DNA from 2 places in the Serratia sp. YWN4 genome. Region 2 is predicted to be linked to the other one. Evidence: predicted binding sites of a transcription regulator. Region 2 holds the regulator's gene; the other holds the start of a gene.
The links. Region 2 encodes PurR, which represses purine synthesis genes. Its sites were predicted from a motif close to CANGCAAACGTTTGCNTG; they were not measured.
Positions count from the first base shown of each region.

Region 1: the regulator PurR is predicted to act here: its motif matches at 5,679-5,696, upstream of rbsD (D-ribose pyranase).

Region 1 covers NZ_CM147696.1:4,711-15,980, forward strand. The annotation lists gene asnA (aspartate--ammonia ligase) at 1-323, shown strand, start outside; gene viaA (ATPase RavA stimulator ViaA) at 331-1,788, opposite strand; gene ravA (ATPase RavA) at 1,791-3,299, opposite strand; gene kup (low affinity potassium transporter Kup) at 3,674-5,542, shown strand; gene rbsD (D-ribose pyranase) at 5,710-6,129, shown strand; gene rbsA (ribose ABC transporter ATP-binding protein RbsA) at 6,137-7,642, shown strand; gene rbsC (ribose ABC transporter permease) at 7,649-8,611, shown strand; gene rbsB (ribose ABC transporter substrate-binding protein RbsB) at 8,682-9,569, shown strand; gene rbsK (ribokinase) at 9,630-10,556, shown strand; gene rbsR (ribose operon transcriptional repressor RbsR) at 10,562-11,270, shown strand, end outside.
Region 2 covers NZ_CM147696.1:2,596,395-2,607,664, forward strand. The annotation lists gene ACX9GT_RS12385 (MATE family efflux transporter) at 1-1,223, opposite strand, end outside; gene ACX9GT_RS12390 (riboflavin synthase subunit alpha) at 1,465-2,118, shown strand; gene cfa (cyclopropane fatty acyl phospholipid synthase) at 2,176-3,327, opposite strand; gene punC (purine nucleoside transporter PunC) at 3,669-4,886, opposite strand; gene punR (DNA-binding transcriptional activator PunR) at 5,000-5,926, shown strand; gene purR (HTH-type transcriptional repressor PurR) at 5,907-6,932, opposite strand; gene cydH (cytochrome bd-I oxidase subunit CydH) at 7,255-7,344, shown strand; gene ACX9GT_RS12420 (IS1182 family transposase) at 7,431-8,903, opposite strand; one part of gene ACX9GT_RS12425 (IS5 family transposase) at 8,998-9,340, shown strand; one part of gene ACX9GT_RS12425 (IS5 family transposase) at 9,340-9,839, shown strand; gene sodB (superoxide dismutase [Fe]) at 9,937-10,515, opposite strand; gene ACX9GT_RS12435 (C40 family peptidase) at 10,725-11,270, opposite strand, start outside.

The DNA.
Region 1 (11,270 bases), 2.6 Mb from region 2:
CGGCTGCCGATGGGCTGGCTGGCCTGAACGGCGATATCGTGGTGTGGAACCCGGTATTACAGGATGCGTTTGAGCTGTCTTCCATGGGGATCCGCGTTGATGCTGCCGCGCTTAAGCATCAGCTGGCGCTGACCGACGATCAGGATCGCCTGAAGCTGGAATGGCACCAGTCGTTGCTGCGCGGTGAAATGCCGCAGACCATCGGTGGCGGTATTGGGCAATCACGCCTGGTGATGCTGTTGCTGCAACTGTCGCATATCGGCCAAGTGCAGTGTGGCGTGTGGGCACCTGAAGTGCGCGAAGCGGTCGAAGGGCTGCTGTAAGCTGCTTTTAGCGCCGCCAGCGGCGCATTAAACGGCTTTTTAACCCGGTATCGAAGCGCCAGATATGATCGAAAATGCGCATGATGCCGGGTTTGCCATAGGCAGACATCGCCACCGCATGAAAACGTTGCTGGTGGCTTTGCTGCTGTAATTTCACCTTTTTTATCACCTCGTCTGGCAATCGCTGGGCAATAAAGTCAGAAATAATCACCGCATCGGCATCAAACCAGCCACTCTCTGCCATTTTACTGACCGTTGCGCTCAGGCAGGCGGCTAAATCAGTACCGCCACGGAAATGCTGGCCGAGAAAACGCACCGCTTGCTCAATGCCGCTGGCGGCGGTCAGTTCGTAATGCACAATCTGGTTGGCAAACAGCATGATGTAACAACGGCGGTTATCCGCCAGCGCGATGCGCAACAAGGCCAGGCAGAAGGCTTTGGCGCACTGCTCGTTAAAGCCGCCCATCGAGCCAGAAGTATCAACGCAGACGATAAACGGCCCGCGCGGCTGTTGATCCTGCTGTTTATGGGTGACCTGGCGCATCACGATCTGCTCCTGCCAGGCGTCGCCTTGCAGGCGATAGCTCAGTAAGCGTTTTTCCAGCAATCGCCGGTAAAACTCAAACTCCAACTCTTCAATACCCAAGGTTGCCAGTTCGGGCGGCAATAAACGCAGGATGTCGTCACTTTGGTGAATACCGCTGACCTCTTCTGGCTGAATGGCGGGAACCTGTACCATCATGCGGAAAGGTTCGGGCTGTGCATCCTGCTGAAGCACCGCTTTGGCCTCATAACTGCGCCCCAACTGCTGTGCCAGTTTTTGCAATTCCGGCTGCTGTTGCAGAAAATCGCCGTATTCCACCAGCCGCTGATAGTCACCGCGTTGTAAATGGCCTTTACTCATATCCCACAAGCGCCCGGCGGCGGTATCGTTTTCTGCCAGTACGGGTTCCAACGCGCCGCTTAATGCCAACCGTTCTTGTAGTTCGGCCATCAATTGTTCACGTTCTTGCTCAAGCAACTGATGATGCAACATAGTGGCCTGTAGCGTCAGGCTGATGCGCCAACGTTGTAAAAACAGCGTTTGGAAACTGTCTGGGTGGTTGTGCAGATCGGCTGCGTCGACCAGCTTTTGCGCCTGTTGATAAAAGGGCGAAATCAGCTGACGCAACAGCTCGAGCGTATCGTTAAGGTGGTGAAAAAATTGGGCGTTATTTTCCAACTGGCACTGTTGGTAGCGGTAAAACTCCTGCGCCAGCGCGGGGGGCACCATGGCCTGATGAATGCGTTCTTTTAGCTGTAATCTCCAGCGTGGCAGATCGCGGTTTAACGCTCGGCGTATCGCCGGGAATTTATTGAAAAACATCATTAGCTGCGGGGCTGCCAACATGCCAATGATCATCTCTTCGATCAGTTCCCCTTCGGCGATCGACAGCAGCAAATCAATCGTTTCAAGGCTGAGCATCGTTATTGACCGCGCATTTGTTGGTATTGCTGCTTAATCTGTTCGGCAACCTGTAGCAGGCTGGCTTCAATCTTTGCCAAGCCGTTGGCTGAAATAAACAGGCATGGCTGATGCAGGCTGAATAACCGGCGCTGTTCCGCCAGGCGTTGGGTTAGGGCTTCCATTTCGTCCAGCAGCGCCTGCGGTGTGCCACCGGTCGGTTTACCCGCTGCCGCCAGTAACGCCGGTTGGCGGCTGATATCCAGCACCGTTAAATGCAGTTGGTCGTCCACTTCCAGTTCGATCTGCTGGGCAAAACCAATACCGTTCAACTTGGCACGCACATCACCACCCTTTTGCAGCCAGTTTTCCAACGTGCTGCTTTCAATACTGAGGTGATTAACCTGGATATCGTGCAGTTGCAGCGGTTTTTGCAGTAGCAAGGTTAATGTGCTGCCGCCGAGCGGCGTTGCCAGCGCATATTGCGGTTTGCGGCTGAACATACCGCCTTTTTTTACCAGGTAGATAGCCTGGCGATCGCTTTGTTGCTGTTGGTGCTGCATCCAACGGGCATGTGTCTGCTGTAGCTGGATTAACAACGTCTGTTGCTGGTAGGCCTGTTCAGCCAGCAGTTGGTCCACTTGTTGCTGCAACAGTTTCAGCGAGGTGAGATCGTGCCACAGGCAGTCTTTCAGCAGCATTAAATCCAGCGGCGCAATGGTATCGCGGCCGCTAAAGAACGCACTGGCTTGCAGCAAGCGCAGGGATTTTTTCCAGCGGCGATCGGAAACATAAGGAGCCTGTTCCAACGCATCCAAACGCTGGCGCAGCAGGAAGATCAGCTCAAAGCAGTTTTCCGGCAATTTGACTTTATCGATCTGCGGCTGCCACTGGTGGAACTCTTCATCGCTGATGCTCAAGGCTTCGGGCACCGGGTTTTCACTTTCATTCTGGCGATTCACCAGCAGGGAACGGAAATTCTGCTTATCCTGCACCTTATCGAGCCATAGGCGGATCAGCATCCGGTCATACAAAGCCTCAAGGCTGTTGTCGGCTTCCGGCAGTTCGTTGGACGCGGTGACCAGCAGGCGCAGTGGAATGGCTTCTTCGCTGTTGCCATTGCGGAAGCGGCGTTCGTTGATCGCCGTCAGTAGCGTATTGAGGATCGCCGGGCCAGCCTTCCAGATTTCATCAAGAAACACGATTTCCGCTTCGGGTAAATAACCGGAGGTTAAGCGCTGGTAGCGCCCTTCATCTTTTAGCGCCTGAATCGACAAGGGACCAAACACTTCTTCCGGGGTGGAAAAACGCGTCATCAGATATTCGAATGAGCGGGCGCTGCGGAAAGCAAACTTCAACCGGCGAGCGATCAGGCTTTTGGCGATCCCCGGTGGGCCAAGCAGGAATACGCTTTCGCCACACAATGCAGCCAGCAAACATAACCGAATGGCTTCCTGTCGTTCATAAAGGCCGCTCTCCAACGCACTGCTGAGGCGGGAAATCCGTTCTGCCAGAAGTGATGATGACGCCATAAATAGTCCGCGTTGTCCGGGGGTTAGGGCCGGTTTAATCGGCTGATAATCAATCTTGCTGGAGAATTCGATGATAAACCACCTTTTTCTAAATAGCATAGCTTGTTGATTAGTATTATTTTTCTATTATCAAGAAGATATCTGGTTCACATTTTGTTGATTTTTAGCGGTAGAGATCAGGGTAGGCAACCACGATAAATGGTGCATACTGTGCGCCTTTTATCTCCTTTGTGTTTCAAGCCGTGGCATTATTGGTTGCTCAACTACACTTGAAATCCATTGGGGTCGTGGGCGTAACGGATCATTAAGAGCCCGTATCTTTAGCTTGGTGCGGATGTAACGGCTGACGGATGTTCCAGTAAAAGAAACAAATTATGAGCACAGAGCATAAACAGTCTTTATCGGCGGTAACCTTGGCGGCTATCGGGGTGGTTTACGGTGATATCGGCACCAGCCCTCTCTATACCTTGAGAGAGTGTTTCTCCGGTCATTATGGTTTTGATGTCCGTCCTGATGTGGTCTTTGGCTTTCTTTCTCTGATCTTCTGGATGCTGATTGTTATCGTTTCCCTGAAGTATCTCACCTACGTGATGCGTGCTGATAACGCCGGTGAAGGCGGGATCCTGACATTGATGTCGCTGGCCGGGCGCAATACCTCGTCACGCACTACCTCATGGTTGGTGATCATTGGTCTAATTGGCGGCAGTTTCTTCTATGGTGAGGTGGTGATCACCCCGGCAATCTCGGTGATGTCAGCCATTGAAGGGTTGGAGATCGCCGCGCCGTCGCTTGATCCCTATATCGTGCCGCTGTCTATTCTGGTACTGACCCTCTTGTTCGTCATTCAAAAGCATGGCACTGGCAGCGTCGGTAAGCTGTTCGCACCGGTGATGCTGCTGTGGTTCATCGCGTTGGCTTTGCTGGGTTTGCGCAGCATTATCGATAATCCAGAAGTGTTGCAGGCGTTGAATCCGAAGTGGGCGCTGAACTTCTTTATTGAATATAAGAAGGTCTCGTTCTTTGCGCTCGGTGCGGTGGTGCTGTCGATTACCGGGGTAGAGGCGTTATATGCTGATATGGGTCACTTCGGCAAATTCCCGATCCGCCTGGCCTGGTTTAGCGTGGTTTTGCCTTCTCTGGTGCTTAACTACTTTGGCCAAGGGGCATTGCTGCTGAAAAACCCTGAAGCGATCAAGAACCCTTTCTTCCTGCTGGCGCCCGACTGGGCTCTGATCCCATTGTTGATCCTGGCGACGCTGGCCACGGTGATTGCCTCGCAGGCGGTGATTTCTGGCGTATTCTCTCTGACTCGGCAGGCGGTACGTTTAGGCTATCTGTCCCCGATGCGCATTATTCACACCTCAGAAATGGAGTCTGGCCAGATCTATATCCCGGTCGTCAACTGGACGCTGTATATCTCGGTGGTGCTGGTGATCGTGGGCTTTGAACACTCCAGCAACCTGGCAGCGGCATACGGTATTGCGGTGACCGGTACCATGGTAATAACCAGTGTGCTGATTACGTCGGTAGCGCTTAAAAACTGGCACTGGAACCGCTTCCTGGTGATAGGCACCTTGGCGATCCTGCTGATTATTGATGTGCCGATGTTCGCAGCCAATGCGTTGAAACTGTTCTCTGGCGGTTGGCTACCGCTGATGCTGGCGCTGGTGATGTTTATTATCATGACCACCTGGAAAAGCGAGCGTTTCAGCCTGTTGCGCCGTATCCACGAGCACGGCAACTCCCTTGAAGCGATGATTGCCTCACTGGAAAAATCCCCGCCGGTGCGCGTGCTTGGCACTGCGGTGTTTATGTCTCGGGCCATCAACGTGATCCCATTTGCGCTGCTGCATAATCTTAAACACAACAAAGTGTTGCATGAACGCGTGGTGATATTGACGCTGCGTACCGAAGATGCTCCCTATGTGCATAACCTACGCCGGGTGACTATCGAACAACTGTCACCGACTTTCTGGCGCGTAGTCGCCAGCTATGGCTGGCGTGAAACGCCGAATGTGGAAGAAGTGTTCCACCGCTGTGGTTTGGAGGGGTTACCGTGCCGAATGATGGAAACCTCATTCTTTATGTCGCACGAGTCGCTGATTCTGACCAAGCGGCCATGGTATCTGTTCCTGCGCGGCAAACTGTTTATCGCGCTGAGCCGCAACGCGCTGCGTGCTCCAGACCAGTTTGAGATCCCGCCAAATCGCGTTATTGAACTGGGAACCCAGGTCGAGATATAACCTCTCAAGGGCTTAGTTGACTGACTGAGCCCTTTTCTTTGTCTGTTTGTCGACCACGAGCGAAACGTTTCAATGGTGATCACATTTTTGCAACTTCGTCATTGCCTTCCCCTGCTGTTTTTTTAAACTCCTTAATGAGCGAAACGTTTCGCTGTTGGAGTGAGAACATGAAAAAAGGCGTGCTACTGAATTCTGAAGTTTCTGCGGTTGTGTCCCGCCTCGGTCATACCGATCAGATCACCATTTGCGATGCGGGGTTGCCAATCCCGGCAGGAACGCAGCGTATCGATCTGGCGCTGACCCAGGGAGTACCGACGTTTTTACAGGTGGTCGGGGTGGTCACGCAGGAAATGCAGGTAGAAAACGCTATTCTGGCGGAAGAGATGGTTAAACAAAATCCGCTGCTCCATGAAGCGTTGCTAGCTCAATTGCAACAACTTAGCCAACACCAGGGAAACACCATAAGCGTGAGCTATATCAGCCACAGCGAGTTTAAAGTACAGACCGAGCACAGCCGAGCGGTGATCCGCAGTGGAGAATGTTCGCCATATGCCAACGTCATTCTCTGCTCCGGCGTCACTTTCTGAGGCAATTATGCAACCGTTACTGCAACTGCAAGGGATCGATAAAGCCTTTCCCGGCGTCAAGGCGCTTTCTGGCGCTGCCCTTAGTGTCTACCCTGGCAGGGTGATGGCGCTGGTGGGGGAAAACGGCGCCGGGAAATCTACCATGATGAAAGTGCTGACCGGCATCTATAGCAAAGATGCGGGCAGCCAGCATTTTCTGGGTAAAGAGGTGGTGTTTAACGGCCCGAAAGATTCACAGGAAGCGGGTATCGGTATTATTCATCAGGAACTGAACCTGATCCCACAACTGACCATTGCCGAAAACATTTTTCTTGGCCGTGAGTTCGTTAACCGTTTCGGCCGCATCGACTGGAAACGCATGTACGCCGAAGCAGACAAATTGCTGGCGCGCCTGAATTTGCGCTACAGCAGCCACCGGCTGGTAGGAGAATTGTCGATTGGCGATCAGCAGATGGTGGAAATTGCCAAGGTGCTGAGTTTCGAATCGAAGGTCATCATTATGGATGAACCGACCGATGCGCTAACCGATACTGAAACCGCCTCTTTATTCCACGTCATCAATGAGCTGAAAGCCGAAGGCCGCGGCATTGTCTATATCTCCCATCGCCTGAAAGAGATCTTTGAAATTTGCGATGATGTCACCGTGTTTCGTGATGGCCAGTTTATTGCCGAACGCCCGGTGGCCGAGCTGCAAGAAGACTCGCTGATCGAAATGATGGTGGGCCGCAAGCTGGAAGAACAGTATCCGCGCCTGAATCTGCCGCGTGGTGAAAAGCGCCTACAGGTCAGCCATGTTTCAGGCCCAGGCGTTCACGACGTCAGTTTTACCCTGTATCGCGGTGAAATTTTGGGTGTAGCTGGCCTGATGGGGGCCGGGCGTACCGAATTGATGAAGATTCTGTACGGTGCGGCACCGCGTAAAAGCGGCATCGTCAACCTTGATGGTCATGAAGTTGTCACTCATTCACCGCAGGATGGGCTGGCGAATGGCATCGTCTATATTTCCGAAGATCGTAAGCGCGATGGTTTGGTGCTGGGGATGTCGGTGAAGGAAAACATGTCGCTGACTGCCCTGCGCTATTTCAGCCGCGCCGGTGGCAGCCTGAAACACGCGGATGAGCAGCAGGCGGTGAGCGATTTTATCCGCCTGTTCAACGTTAAAACCCCCTCAATGGAACAGCCTATTGGCCTGCTTTCTGGTGGTAACCAGCAGAAAGTGGCGATCGCCCGCGGGCTAATGACCCGGCCGAAGGTGCTGATCCTCGACGAACCCACGCGCGGCGTCGACGTCGGAGCCAAAAAAGAGATCTATCAGCTAATTAACCAGTTCAAGCAGGAAGGGCTGAGCATCATTCTGGTGTCTTCAGAAATGCCAGAAGTGCTGGGCATGAGTGACCGTATTCTGGTGATGCACGAAGGCCATCTCAGCGGTGAATTCCCAATTGAACAGGCCACTCAAGAAGTGTTGATGGCAGCGGCCGTCGGCAAGCAATACGGCGTAAAGCAGGAGTAATCAGATATGAGTTCCCAGAGTGTCGCAAAGCGCTGGTTCAGTAAAGAGTGGCTGTTAGAGCAGAAATCGCTGATTGCGCTGCTGGTGCTGATTGCCGTGGTGTCTTCGATGAGCCCGAACTTCTTCACCGTCAACAACCTGTTCAATATCCTGCAGCAAACGTCGGTGAACGCCATTATGGCGGTGGGTATGACGTTGGTGATCCTGACTTCCGGTATCGATTTGTCGGTTGGTTCATTGCTGGCGCTAACCGGTGCGGTCGCAGCATCAATCGTCGGCTTTGAAATCAATGCGGTCGTCGCCGTAGCGGCAGCCTTGGCGCTGGGGGCCGCCGTGGGAGCCTGCACCGGGATTATTGTGGCAAAAGGCAAGGTCCAGGCATTTATCGCCACGTTAGTGATGATGCTGCTGCTGCGCGGTGTCACCATGGTGTATACCAACGGCAGCCCGATCAACACCGGTTTTACCGATGTGGCCGATGCTTTCGGCTGGTTCGGTATCGGCCGTCCATTGGGGGTGCCAACACCGATCTGGATTATGGCAATCGTGTTTATTGCCGCCTGGTACATGCTGCATCATACCCGCTTGGGCCGTTATATCTACGCGCTAGGGGGGAACGAGGCCGCGACCCGCTTGTCCGGTATCAGCGTCGATAAAGTGAAAATCATCGTTTACTCGCTGTGTGGCCTGTTGGCTGCACTGGCCGGAGTTATCGAAGTCGCACGCCTGTCATCGGCACAGCCAACCGCCGGTACGGGCTATGAGCTGGATGCCATCGCCGCGGTAGTGCTGGGGGGCACCAGCCTGGCAGGAGGCAAGGGGCGCATTGTCGGCACACTGATTGGTGCGCTGATCCTCGGCTTCCTGAACAACGGTTTGAATTTGTTGGGTGTTTCTTCCTACTACCAAATGATCGTGAAAGCAGCCGTTATTTTGCTGGCGGTTCTGGTAGATAACAAAAAGCAGTAAGTCTCTTTAGAGGCGGGCTTGTCGGGCCGCAGTATTCACGGACACTTCTTCTCTTACAGGAATCACGAACATGAAAATGAAAAAACTGGCTGTTTTCGCTTCGGCTATCGCTCTGTCGGCCACGTTGAGTGCCAACGCGTTGGCTAAAGATACTATCGCGCTGGTGGTTTCAACGCTGAACAACCCGTTCTTTGTGTCAATGAAAGAGGGTGCGCAGCAGGAAGCCAACAAACTGGGTTACAACCTGGTGGTGTTGGATTCGCAGAACAACCCGGCAAAAGAGCTGGCCAATGTGCAGGATCTGATGGTGCAGCAGCCAAAACTGCTGCTGATCAATCCAACCGATTCCGATGCGGTTGGTAACGCCATCAAGATGGCTAACCAGGCTAAGATCCCGGTGATCACGCTGGACCGCGCGGCCGCTAAAGGCGAAGTGGTCAGCCATATTGCTTCCGATAACCGCGTTGGCGGTAAAATGGCTGGTGACTTTATTGCCAAGAAAGCCGGGGCTGACGCGAAAGTGATCCAGTTGGAAGGCATCGCTGGGACTTCTGCGGCACGTGAGCGTGGCGAAGGTTTCAAACAGTCTCTGGAGCAGAACAAATTCAAACTGTTGGCTAGCCAACCGGCGGATTTCGATCGCACCAAGGGTTTGAACGTGATGCAGAACCTGCTGACGGCGCATCCAGACGTGCAGGCGGTATTTGCCCAGAACGATGAAATGGCGCTGGGCGCACTGCGTGCGCTGCAAACTGCCGGTAAAACCGATGTGGTCGTGGTGGGTTTTGACGGCACCGATGACGGGGTGAAAGCGGTTGAAGGTGGCAAACTGGCCGCAACCGTGGCACAACGCCCGGATCAAATCGGGGTGATTGGCATTGAAACCGCCGATAAGGTGTTAAAAGGCGAAAAAGTGCCGGCCACTATTCCGGTCGATCTGAAGCTGGTCACCAAGTAAGCTCCTCTGCGCCATCGGAACGGGCGTTACGGTGGCGCGTAATTTTCAGGAATCAATGCGATGGAAACAGGAAGGCTGGTGGTTCTGGGCAGTATCAATGCCGACCATATCCTTAATATCGAACAGTTTCCCCACCCGGGTGAAACGGTGATCGGGAAGCAGTATAACGTCGCTTTCGGTGGCAAAGGGGCTAACCAGGCTGTCGCTGCCGGGCGTAGCGGCGCGGAGATTGCATTTATCGCCTGTGTCGGTGCTGACGATATGGGTGAACGTATTCGCCAGCAGCTGGCAACCGATCGCATTGATACCCAACCGATTGAAGCTATTGCCAACTGCACCACCGGTGTCGCACTGATTTTTGTTAATGCGGAAGGTGAGAACGTGATTGGTATCGACGCGGGTGCCAATGCGGCGCTGACGCCTGATTATCTCAAGCGTTATCAGCAGAAAGTGATCGATGCTGATGCGTTACTGATGCAGCTAGAATCCCCGCTCGAAACGGTGATCGCTGCCGCCAAACTGGCAAAGCGGCACCATACACAAGTGATCCTCAACCCGGCACCGGCACGCGAGTTGCCGGATGAGTTATTGGCGATGATCAATATCATCACGCCGAATGAAACCGAAGCTCAGCGGTTGACCGGGATTGCTGTTAATAACGACAGTGATGCAGCTCGCGCCGCCAATGCGTTGCATGATAAAGGCATTGAATGCGTGATTATCACGCTCGGTAGCCGGGGCGTTTGGCTGAGCGAAAACCGCAGCGGTAAACGGGTGCCGGGCTTTAAGGTGAAAGCGGTCGATACCATTGCGGCAGGCGACACGTTTAACGGCGCGCTGGTCACGGCGTTGCTCGAAGGCAAATCTATGGATGATGCCGTGCGTTTCGCCCATGCGGCTGCGGCGATTGCCGTCACTCGCGCTGGCGCACAGCCTTCCGTACCCTGGCGTGCAGAGATTGACGCCTTCCTGTTGCAACAGGAGTAATCCTTTTGGCCACCATGAAAGATGTTGCCCGTCTGGCAGGGGTTTCCACCTCGACGGTATCGCACGTAATCAATAACAATCGCTTTGTCAGCGACAGCGTGCGCGGCAAAGTCATGGCGGCCGTCGAACAGCTTAATTATGCTCCTTCAGCCTTGGCCCGCAGCCTGAAACTCAATACCACGCACACCATCGGTATGCTGGTCACTTCCAGTAATAACCCGTTTTATGCCGAAGTGGTGCGTGGCGTCGAGCGCAGCTGCTATGAACGCGGCTATAGCCTGATCCTGTGCAATACCGAAGAAGATGCGGCGCGCATGAACCGCAGCATGGAAACGCTGTTGCAAAAGCGAGTCGATGGTTTGCTATTAATGTGTACCGAGAATCATCGTCCGTCACCGGACGCACTGAGTTGTTATCCCTCTTTACCCATTGTGATGATGGATTGGGCACCGTTCGAAGGGGCTAACGATATTATTCAGGATAACTCGTTGCTTGGTGGTGAAATGGCTACCGATCATCTGATCGGCCGTGGTTACCGCAAAATTGCCTGCATTGCCGGGCCGCAGGATAAAACTACCGCGCGCCATCGTTTGGAAGGGTATCGCCGTGCGATGCAGCGTGCCGGGCTCGATATCCCGCCTGATTATGAAGTGCATTGCGACTTTGAATTTGAGGGCGGTGTTCAAGCTATGCAGCAACTGCTGGTGTTGGCTG
Region 2 (11,270 bases):
GCCAGCAGATAACCACTGGGCAGCCCGAGGATCCAATAGGCGACAAAGGTGATGTAGAAAATCGAGCGGGTATCTTTGTAGCCACGCAGAATACCGCTGCCGATCACCTGTACCGAGTCGGAAATCTGGTAAATGGCCGCCAGCAGCATCAGGTGTGACGCCATGGCCACCACCGCCGGGCTGTCGTTGTACAGTAGAGCAATATGCTCACGGAAAACCGTGGTGAACAGCGCGGTACAGCACGCCATGGCAATACCAACGCCAATCGCTGAGTAAGCCGCAACCCGAGCGCCTTCCACCGACCCTTCACCTAAACGGTGCCCAACGCGAATGGTCGCGCCGACGCCGAGCGACAGCGGCAGTACAAACATCAGTGCGCTGAAGTTCAGGGCAATCTGGTGCCCGGCAACAGAAACGATACCCAGTGGTGACACCAGCAGCGCCACGACCGCAAACAGCGTCACTTCAAAAAACAGGGCCAGAGCGACCGGCATGCCAAGACCGATCAGGCGCTTCAGGGATGACCAATCAGGGCCGCGACGCTGGCCTGCTGCCAGCTTGATATCACGCTGTGACGGTGCGCGCTTGGCATACCAGCGCATCATCAGGAACATGATCCAATACACGCTACCGGTGGCGACGCCGCAACCGACCCCGCCCAGTTCAGGCATGCCGAATTTGCCGTAAATGAAAATGTAGTTAATGGGAATATTGACCAGCAGGCCGATAAAGCCGATCACCATGCCGGGCTTGGTTTTTGACAAGCCTTCGCATTGATTACGCACTACCTGGAAGAACAGATAACCGGGAGCTCCCCACATAATGGCGTGCAGATAACCGATCGCTTTGTCTGCCAACTGCGGATCGATGCCGTGCATCATGTCGATGACCAATTTACTGTTGTAGATGGCGACGATAATCAACACCGAAACCCCTGACGCCAGCCAGAAGCCTTGGCGCACCTGATGGGCGATGCGATCGCGGCGGCCTGCGCCGTTCAGTTGGGCAATCACCGGGGTCAGGGCCAACAGCAGGCCGTGACCAAACAGAATGGCCGGTAACCAGATAGAGGTGCCAACGGCCACGGCGGCCATATCCGTGGCGCTGTAAGCACCAGCCATAATGGTATCGACCACGCCCATGGCCGTTTGCGATATTTGCGCGATGATTACCGGGATCGCCAGGGCCAATAAACTACGCGCTTCAATGAAGTACTTCTGCACGCATACACCTTTTTATTATTTATGATGAAAAGAGAGGGTTACCATCAGCGGGCAACAATTAAAAAATAGCGGAATTTTGTCGAAAAGATTGTACCTGCTCGGCGTACTTAAGCAAATCTTGTGACAAAATAGTTATTAAATGCGCAAGTGCAGTTTTTTTGCCGCCGTGAATTTGGTTTTCTGCTTTAACTGGGGCAAACTGCGGGTAGCGCTTTGAACACATTCAGAAAAAGAGGCCAACATGTTTACCGGTATTGTACAAGGCACCGCCCGGTTGGTTGCCGTTGATGAAAAACCCAATTTTCGTACTCATATTGTTGAAATGCCCAGTGAACTGCTGCCGGGGTTGGCGCTGGGTGCCTCGGTCGCCCATAACGGTTGCTGCCTGACGGTAACCGCGATTAAAGGCAACCAGGTCAGTTTTGATCTGATCAAAGAAACCCTGCGTTTGACCAATCTTGGTGAATTGAAACAGGGAGATGTGGTCAACATTGAAAGAGCGGCCAAATTTAATGATGAAATTGGCGGGCACCTGATGTCCGGCCATATTATTTGCACCGCTGAAATTGCCAAGATCTATACCTCAGAAAATAACCGCCAGATCTGGCTGCGCATGCCGAGTGCCGATCTGATGAAATATGTGCTGCATAAAGGTTTCATTGGCATCGACGGTATTAGCCTCACTATTGGTGAAGTGATCAATAACCGCTTCTGTGTGCATCTGATCCCGGAAACGCTTGAACGCACCACGTTGGGCAAACGGCGTTTGGGGGATAAAGTGAATATCGAAATTGACCCGCAGACTCAGGCGGTAGTCGATACCGTTGAGCGCGTGCTGGCCAGCCGCGAAGCAGCGATCGAAGCGGCAAATGCGCTAGTAGTGCCAAAAGTTTGAATGATTGCTCGTGCTAAAAACACCCCCGGTACTGCTGGGGGTGCCAGTGTGTTGTTCTTAGCGCGGAACGCGTAACCCGCCTTCGACGCCTTTCGGGCTGAATACCACTTGCCACAGTTGAATGTCGCGGGCGCGAAATGCCCCAGCGCAGGCGTTCAGATAATAGCTGAACATACGTTCAAAGCGTTCGGAATAGTTCAAAGCCAGCTGTGGCCACGCCTGTTGAAAACGTTCATACCAGGCCATCAAGGTGCGATCGTAATCTGCGCCGATATTATGCCAATCCTCCATCACGAAGCGGCCCTCACTGGCTTTGGCGATATGTTTGAGTGAAGGCAGGCAACCATTTGGAAAGATATATTTATTGATCCACGGATCGACACTCATATCTGTCTGATTTGAGCCGATGGTATGCAGCAGGAAAATCCCGTCAGGTTTTAAATTACGTGCGACCACCTTGAAATAGGTCCGGTAATTTTTCGGGCCGACGTGTTCGAACATCCCGACAGAAACAATGCGGTCAAACTGCTGGTGAAGATCGCGGTAATCCTTCAGCAAAATCTCTACATCCAGGCCAGCGCAGCGATCTTGAGCCAGCTTCTGTTGTTCCGCTGAAATAGTCACGCCAACCACCGAAACGCCGTAGTGCTTAGCTGCATAGGCCGAAAGCCCACCCCAACCACAGCCGATATCCAACAAGCGCATGCCGGGTTGCAGATGCAGCTTTTCGCAGATCATACGCAGTTTGGCTTCTTGCGCTTCTTCCAGCGTGGTGGCTTCTTTCCAGTAGCCGCAGGAATATTGCATATAAGGATCAAGCATCAGGGTAAACAGGTCGTTGACTAGATCGTAATGTTCTTTGCCGACGATCCAGGCACGTTTCTTGGATTGCAGATTGCCCAGACGGGCAGCGGCAATGCGCAGGGTATCTTTCAGTTTGCGGGGGAGTTTTTTCTCAAGACCGGCAGCGACAACGCGCTGAAAAAAAATGTCCAGCCGTTCACACTCCCACCAACCATCCATATAGCTTTCGCCCAATCCCAAAGAGCCTTCCTGCAGAACGCGTTTAAAGAAGTTGGGATTTTTAATCTGAATATCGAAAGGACGTGAACCGTTGATCTCAATACCGGCCATGCCGAGCATTTCATGCGCGATACGATACCATTGGTTATCCTGAATGCTCAGATCTTCTATACACGATGAACTCATAGTTTCTCCATCACCTTCTTCTGACTTATGACCCATAAGAAAATAGCGTAGACAATTTCTAATAAGGCATACGTTTAGCTACGGTAAAATTTCGCCGTGGTGTCTGATACCGACTATGAACAGAGGAAATTTAAGAGACTCCCAGCGCAATTAAAGGCACGGGAAAATGATTCCTTAAATAAAGTGTGACGCCATCCGCGGACACAAGAGTTACTGCGATAAAAGTTCTATATAGGTGTTATTTTAAAAGGTTATTTCGAGTATAGGCTTGCCGAGACGCAGACTCAACAGTAAATCGCGCTCGGCTAGAATTTTCATTAAGTGACTATTTCTCAAGGCAATTATGATGCGGAGTCAGCATGTTTCTGGCAGATGACTTGCCCATCAACCTCTTCTTTCCCACGCTGAATCATGTACCCCAAGGCAGCCAAAACCACCGTGGCGACCATCACGGTAACCGTGGCTAACAGCGGTTGGGTGATAAATGCCGAAACCAACATACTGGCGATAAAACAGAGCCCCAATTGCAACGTATTCTGCAAGGCTGCGGCTTTACCACTGTTATCAGGGAACGGCATCAGCGCATTGGCCACCAGAATCGGGTAGCTGGCACCGTTAACCAAAGCCATAAAGCAGAATGGGATCAGCAGACGAGTTAATGTCGGTTGACTCAAGGTGGCGACCAGATATAGCGCCACCATGCTGACTCCATAAGCTACCAGCAGCCACGGCAGCAAGGTTTTGCCAGAAATGCGGTTTAACGCAGTACGACAACCGTAGCCGCCGAATAAAAAGGCCAACGTCTGTGGAACATAACTCAGGCCAATGTCATTCGGGCTGTATCCCATATTGCCGAGAATAAACGGCGAACCGGTCAGCCAGGCAAAGAAGCTGGCAGAGCAGGCAGCAAAGATCATCACGTTGCCGCTGAAAACCCGAGACTTCAGGATTTGCAGGAAACTGAGGCCGGGCTTTTTATCGGCAGAAGGTACGATTCTGGCCGTCTCTTTCAGCAGCAGGGTTGGGACGAACAACAAGGCAGCGATACCCAGCAGCACCGCAAAGATCGCTCGCCAACCCAGGTGATTCAGCAGCCAGGCACCGATCAGCGGGGCCAATGCTGGGGAAAGTGCAACCAATGGCATGATAGTGGCGAAAATACGGTTAACTTTGCCATCGCGATAGCGATCCACCACGATGGCCTGCCAGGTTACGGCGGCAGAGCAGACTCCAATTGCCTGGATGAAACGCAATGACCACAATTGAACGGCATTTTGCACCCATAGCATCCCCAGGCAGCCGAAAGCAAACAACGCCAGGCCAAACAACAGAACTGGCTTGCGGCCCAGCTTATCGGAAAGCGGCCCCCACACCAGTTGGGCAAAGGCGAAACCAGCCAGAAAGATACTCAGGCTGGCGCTGATGGCACTGGCGGAGATTTGCAAATCCTGTTGCATGGCACCAAAGGCGGGCAGATACATATCGGTGGCCAGATAACCCAGCATACTCAGGCCAGCGAGATAAAACATAAATCCAAAATTTTGCATGGTATTTCTCATTAATATTTCTTATTGCAGGTTTTTTAGCGCCGGCCAGTGTATCCGGCTGGATCTCTGCTTGTGAAACGGTAATATTTGCTAAGTGCTATTAAAAAAATTGAAGGCAAAAAGAGATGTGGTCTGAATATTCACTCGATGTGGTTGATGCGGTAGCGCGCACCGGCAGTTTCAGTGCGGCAGCACAGGAGTTGCACCGTGTGCCGTCTGCGGTGAGTTATACCGTGCGACAATTGGAGCAATGGTTGGCGGTGCCGCTGTTTGAACGCCGTCATCGTGATGTGGAATTGACGCCTGCCGGGGCGCTGTTTGTAAAAGAAGCGCGTACTGTTATCAAAAAAATGCTTGATACACGCCGTCAATGTCAGCAGGTGGCTAATGGCTGGCGCGGGCAGCTAAAAATCGCAGTGGATATTATTGTTAAGCCGCAGCGCAGCCGCCAACTGGTAGTGGATTTTTATCGCCACTTCCCCGATGTGGAACTGATGGTGCAACCGGAAGTGTTTAACGGCGTGTGGGACGCGCTGGTGGATGGCCGGGCTGAGATGGCTATCGGGGCCACGCGCGCGGTGCCGGTGGGCGGTGGTTTTGCCTTTCGCGATATGGGCTTTATGAACTGGCTATGTGTGGTTAGCGCGTCACATCCGTTGGCCAGCCTGAGCGGTTTGCTGCGCAACGATCAACTGCGGCCTTATCCCTCTCTGTTGTTGGAAGATACTTCGCGCAACTTGCCCAAGCGAGTGACTTGGTCATTGGATAATCAGCGGCGGCTTACCGTGCCCGATTGGGTTTCCGCCGTAGACTGCTTGCGCAGCGGGTTGTGTGTTGGCATGGTACCAGCGCATCGCGTGCTGCCGTTAGTGCAAAGCGGGGAACTGGTAGCCTTGCAATTGCAGGAGCCGTTTCCCGCCAGTGCCTGCTGCCTGACCTGGCAGCAGAACGCACAATCACCGGCGATGGCTTGGCTACTGGAGTATTTGGGGGACAGTGAAACGCTCAACCAGGAGTGGCTGAGCGAAGAGACTAGCGGCGATAATCGATGAACGGGCCATCGGCCACGGAACGGCGCTCGATCAGTTTTGGATGCACTTCAATCACTTGGGACTCTTCACGCTTGCTGATAATGCGATCCAGCAGCATGGTGAAAGCCATTTCCCCCAGGCGCTCTTTCGGCTGGTGGATGGTGGTTAGCGCCGGGGTGAAATAGCGCGCGTTACGCACGTTATCGTAACCGATCACCGAAATATCCTGCGGGACGCGCAGCCCCAGTTCGTCGGCGGCACAAATCGCCCCCATTGCCATAATATCGCCCCCGCAGAATACCGCAGTAGGACGGTGCTTCTGCGACAGGATCTGGTGCATGGCCTTGTAACCCGAATCGGGTTCAAAATCCCCTTGGACGATCCACTCTTCACGCACCTCAACATTGGCCTCTTGCAGCGCCTTCAGGAACCCCTGATGGCGGCCGCCGCCGGTGTTGCGTGACAGTTGCCCTGGAATAGCGCCGATATCACGGTGGCCACGCTCCAGCAGATAACGACCAGCCAGATAACCGCCCTCAAAGGCGTTATCGATAATGGTGTCGGTAAAATCACCGCGTGCAGCACCCCAATCCATCACCACCATTGGGATATTGCGATAATCCTCCAGCATGCCCAGTAACTGATCTGGGTATTCCGAGCACATCACCAGCAGGCCATCAACACGCTTTTGCGCCAGCATCGCCAGATAGGCCTGCTGCTTGTCGAGATTATTGTGTGAGTTACAGAGGATCAGGGTATAGCCTTTGCTGTAGCAACTGTTCTCTACCGCTTCGATTACTTCAGCAAAGTAGGGCGCTTCACTCGAGGTCGCGAGCAAGCCGATCGATTTGGTGTGGTTAACCTTGAGGCTGCGTGCGACGGCGCTCGGGGAGTAGTGCAGATCTTTGATCGCAGCCCGAACGGCCTCTTTTGTTTCTTCGGCGACGAAACGCGTTTTATTGATGACGTGCGAAACGGTGGTAGTGGAAACGCCAGCGCGTTTGGCTACATCTTTAATCGTTGCCATCTAAAGAATGACTCCTGAACCCACAGGTTATGGTATGTGAGTATGATGTTAATCGTTTGCCTGCGTAGATCTCTCTCCAGATAAGCGGAAGCTGAGTTTTTAGTGCTGAGTTCGTAAGCCGCTTAAACAGGAGGGGCATTTTGCCGGTACGCAGTTGTGAACTGCGGATTCTGTCCCATATCGACGCAAAGTGGAAGATCTATTCGGCATTATAACGAGGGAAATGATAACAAGATTTTAGTCACGAACTGTGTGAAAATGATTTGACGCATTAATCATGTGGATTTTATGCTTAGTGAAGCCAATCTGATAGGGAGTCGTTATGGATACCGATTTGAAGATGTCATTGATTACCACCGTTTGTGCTTTGGCAATGATTATTGTTTTCGGTTTTATCGCCGCATTGAACTGATTCATACCAAGAAATAATAAAGGCGCAGCATGCTGCGCCTTCAGACTGCTGACTAACCCCACTTCTTCAGGTGGGGTTCTTCTTTTTTAGCGACCGCAGGTCGCGATCGCGATATTTTTCCATAACCCCGTCATTGGCGACTTCTGTTCGCCCAAGGCACCTTTCTGGCCTTCCCAAGACGCTTTCCACCACCGGTAAAGACAATAAAGAAGCGCCAGCAGCGCCATCTTTTTCATATTCTGCGCTGTGGCCGCCAGCAGGCACTGCATCTGCACTTTTGACAGTCCACGGAACCGCGCATACCGATGGCCATGGTGCTGTTTCGCATCCGCGAAGCTTCTCTCCACCGTCTCTTTGCGCCGCGCGTAGATTTTCTTGCCCCATTTCGTCAGCCGTAACCTGTTGGCTTCCTCTTTCGCCTCTTCCCACACATGCCGCGTTATCGTTTTCTGTGCCTTGCTGTTCTGCGTACATTGCTGCCTCTGCTCACAGCGCTGGCACACTGCCGGGTCTGAACGGTAATGCTGATAACCGTTACGGTCTGTCGTGCTATATATCAGCAATTCGCCTGCCGGGCACACATACACTTCCCGTGCCTCATCATACCTGAAGTGCTTTTTCTGGAACTCATTCTGACCTTTGTGCGGCCGCCGATAGCCGGGAACCAGCGCGATACCCATTTCCTGTGTCAGATGGCACACCGCGGCGGTGAAGTAACCCGCGTCCACACCCACCGCCACCGGCTCCAGACCGAAGCGCTCTACCTGCCGCTCAAGTCGCCCGATAAAGGGCTGGCTATCATGGACATTGCCCGGTGTCACATGCGTATCCAGGATGATGCCGTGCTTCCCGTCCACCGTGCGGTGGTCCAGATAGAAGAAGCCCTTCGGTTTGTTATCCCGGTGCATAAAGCCGCTTTCCGGGTCGGTGGTGCTGACTTTGGTGTTCTTAACGGCGACGCTTTCTGGCGTCTTTTTTACGGCGGGCAGCGGCTTTTTTTCGTGCTTCCTCCTGTCGGCCTCCACGGCAGCATCAAGCTGCTCCAGATATTCACTGACGCCCACCGGACGTTCTTCATTCACTGCCTTGCGAGGGTTGGCGTCAGCTTTCAGGTGGGTACTGTCGGTGTAAAGAACACGCCCGTTGGCCATGCCGCGGCTGAGAGCCTGTTCCACGATGTGGTCAAAAATCTGCTGGAAGACGTCGCTGTGGTTGAAGCGGCGGAGGCGGTTCTGGCTCAGGGTCGAGGCGTCAGGGACTTTTTCGGTGAGGGCCATACGCAGGAACCAGCGATAAGCGACATTGACCTGTATTTCCTTGACCAGACGGCGCTCACTGGGGATACCGAAGAGATAACCCAGCAGCATCATTTTAATCAGGCGAACGGGGTCAATAGCGGGTCTGCCGTTATCAGGACAATAGAGATGAGCAACGGCGTCGCGGATAAATTCAAAATCGATGGCGGCATCGATTTGGCGAACCAGATGGTCTTCGGGGACCAACTCATCCAGGGTGATGGTTTCAAACTGATATTGCTGGGGAGAGGGTGTTTTGAGCATGGCAGTCAGTCCATTTTTTGCACTGACCTTATTAGGCTGTGTCCCTCAATTAAAAATGGTATACTGATCACCTAATTTTCAAACAGTTATCGCTATGGCTCGCTACGATCTTCCTGATGCTGCATGGGCACTCATCCTGCCATTATTACCTCCAGAACGCTCTCAGCGCCCTGGGCATCCCTATAGTGAACACCGTAAAGTCATCAATGGCATGTTTTGGGTGCTGTGCTCTGGGGCTCCCTGGCGTGATTTACCCGAACGCTATGGGTCATGGAAAACCGTCTACAACCGTTTCAACCGGTGGGCAAAAAAAGGCATCATTAACTCTATATTCAATAAGTTACTGTCCATTCTTGATGAGCATAAGCTGCTCGACTGGTCGGCTATCTCTCTGGATGGTAGCAATATTCGTGCAATGCGTTGTGCTGCCGGTGCCCAAAAAAACATCCCGATATCGCCAGTGATCATGGCCTGGGTCGCTCACGAGGCGGTTATGGCACCAAAATCCATCTGGCAACAGACGGAAACGGGCTCCCTTTAAATATCGTGCTGAGTGCGGGTCAAGCTCATGAAAGTCAGTTTGCGCTACGGTTATTAGATGGCATCGGCGTTCTAAGAAAAAATGGTTTTATGAAGCGTCGAGGCAAGGCCGTTCTCGCTGATAAAGCCTATTCAAACAAGGCATTACGTAGTGACTTAAAGCGGAGTGGTATCAAGGTCGTTATTCCGCATAAGTCGAATGAGAAGGCCAGTACAGATGGACGAACCCGATTTGATAAAGAGATTTATCGTAGGCGCAATGTTGTAGAAAGAAGCTTTGGTTTGCTGAAAGAAAACCGCCGCATAGCGACACGTTATGAAAAGACGGCGAGGAACTACCTGTCGATGGTTCAACTGGGCTGTATTCGGCTGTTTTTACGACGAATATGTAATTGAGGGACACAGCCTAGATCAAAGTCCTGGCCTCACGGCCAGGACTTTGTCATCAATCTGAAGGCGCAGCATGCTGCGCCTTGTTATCAGAGCCCAGCGATTACGCCAGATTCTTTTCCACAAACGCCCAGTTCACCAATGCCCAGAAGTTCTCCAGGTATTTCGGACGCGCATTGCGGTAGTCGATGTAATAGGCATGTTCCCACACGTCAACGGTCAGCAGCGGTTTGTCTTCACCGGTCAGCGGGGTTGCCGCATTTGAGGTGCTAACGATCGCCAGCGTACCATCCGCCTTTTTCACCAGCCAGGTCCAACCCGCGCCGAAGTTTTTCACTGCGGCATCGGTGAACTGCTCTTTAAAAGCAGCAAAAGAACCGAAGGATTTGGCGATCGCAGCAGCTACTGCACCCGTTGGTTCGTTGCCGCCCTGTGGTGACAGGCAGTGCCAGTAGAAGGTGTGGTTCCACACCTGTGCGGCGTTGTTGAACACGCCACCGGTAGAGGTTTTAACAATCTCTTCCAGGGTTTTGCCTTCGAACTCGCTGCCTTTCACCAGATTGTTCAGGTTAACCACGTAGGTGTTATGGTGCTTACCATAGTGGTATTCCAGGGTTTCTGCAGAAATGTGCGGCTCGAGAGCGTTTTTTTCATACGGTAATGCAGGTAATTCAAACGACATTGCTTTCTCCTTTTTATATACAGCACTATTATTCCGGTACCCTCCAACCCGCTGGTTGAAGGTGGAAAACAGAATTGTTGTGTTTTTTTTATGGACAATAATCTTAGCAACTTTCCGGGTGAAAAAAAGGTTTAAAGCAGGTTAAGCGGCTGATTGATTAAAGCATCGGCAGGAAAGGGCGGCTGAGTCTCTGGCTCAGCCGCAATAAATCAACGGATAGTTTTTGGCGTGACGACACGGCGCGCGCCGATGTAATGGTTTTGCCAGTAATCGTTATCCAACTGGCTGACGCGGATTTCTTCGCCGGTACGCGGGGACTGGATAAACTTGCCGTTACCAAGATAAACGCCAACGTGATCGGCAGTACCACGGTTATTGATGCGGAAGAACACCAGATCGCCGGTTTCTAACTCGCTTTTTTTGATCGGCGCAGCATCACGCAGGTGATACATCTCATTGGCGGTACGTGGCATTTTGATTTTCACCACGTCTTTATAGGCGTAATAAATCAGGCCGCTACAGTCAAACCCGGTGTGTGGTGAAGAACCGCCCCATTGGTAAGGTTTGCCCATCTGGCTCATGAGTTTGGCCATGGCCGTTTGCTTGGCATGCTGGTAACGTTTCTTGTGTGCAGGGCTGAGTTTCAGCGGTTTTTCATGCTTTGCCAGTTTCGCGGTAGCCATATCCGGCTCACGATGGCGACCATAACCCTTCTTGTAACCCTTTTTCGGCGGAGTGACTTTGATGCTGGCAGT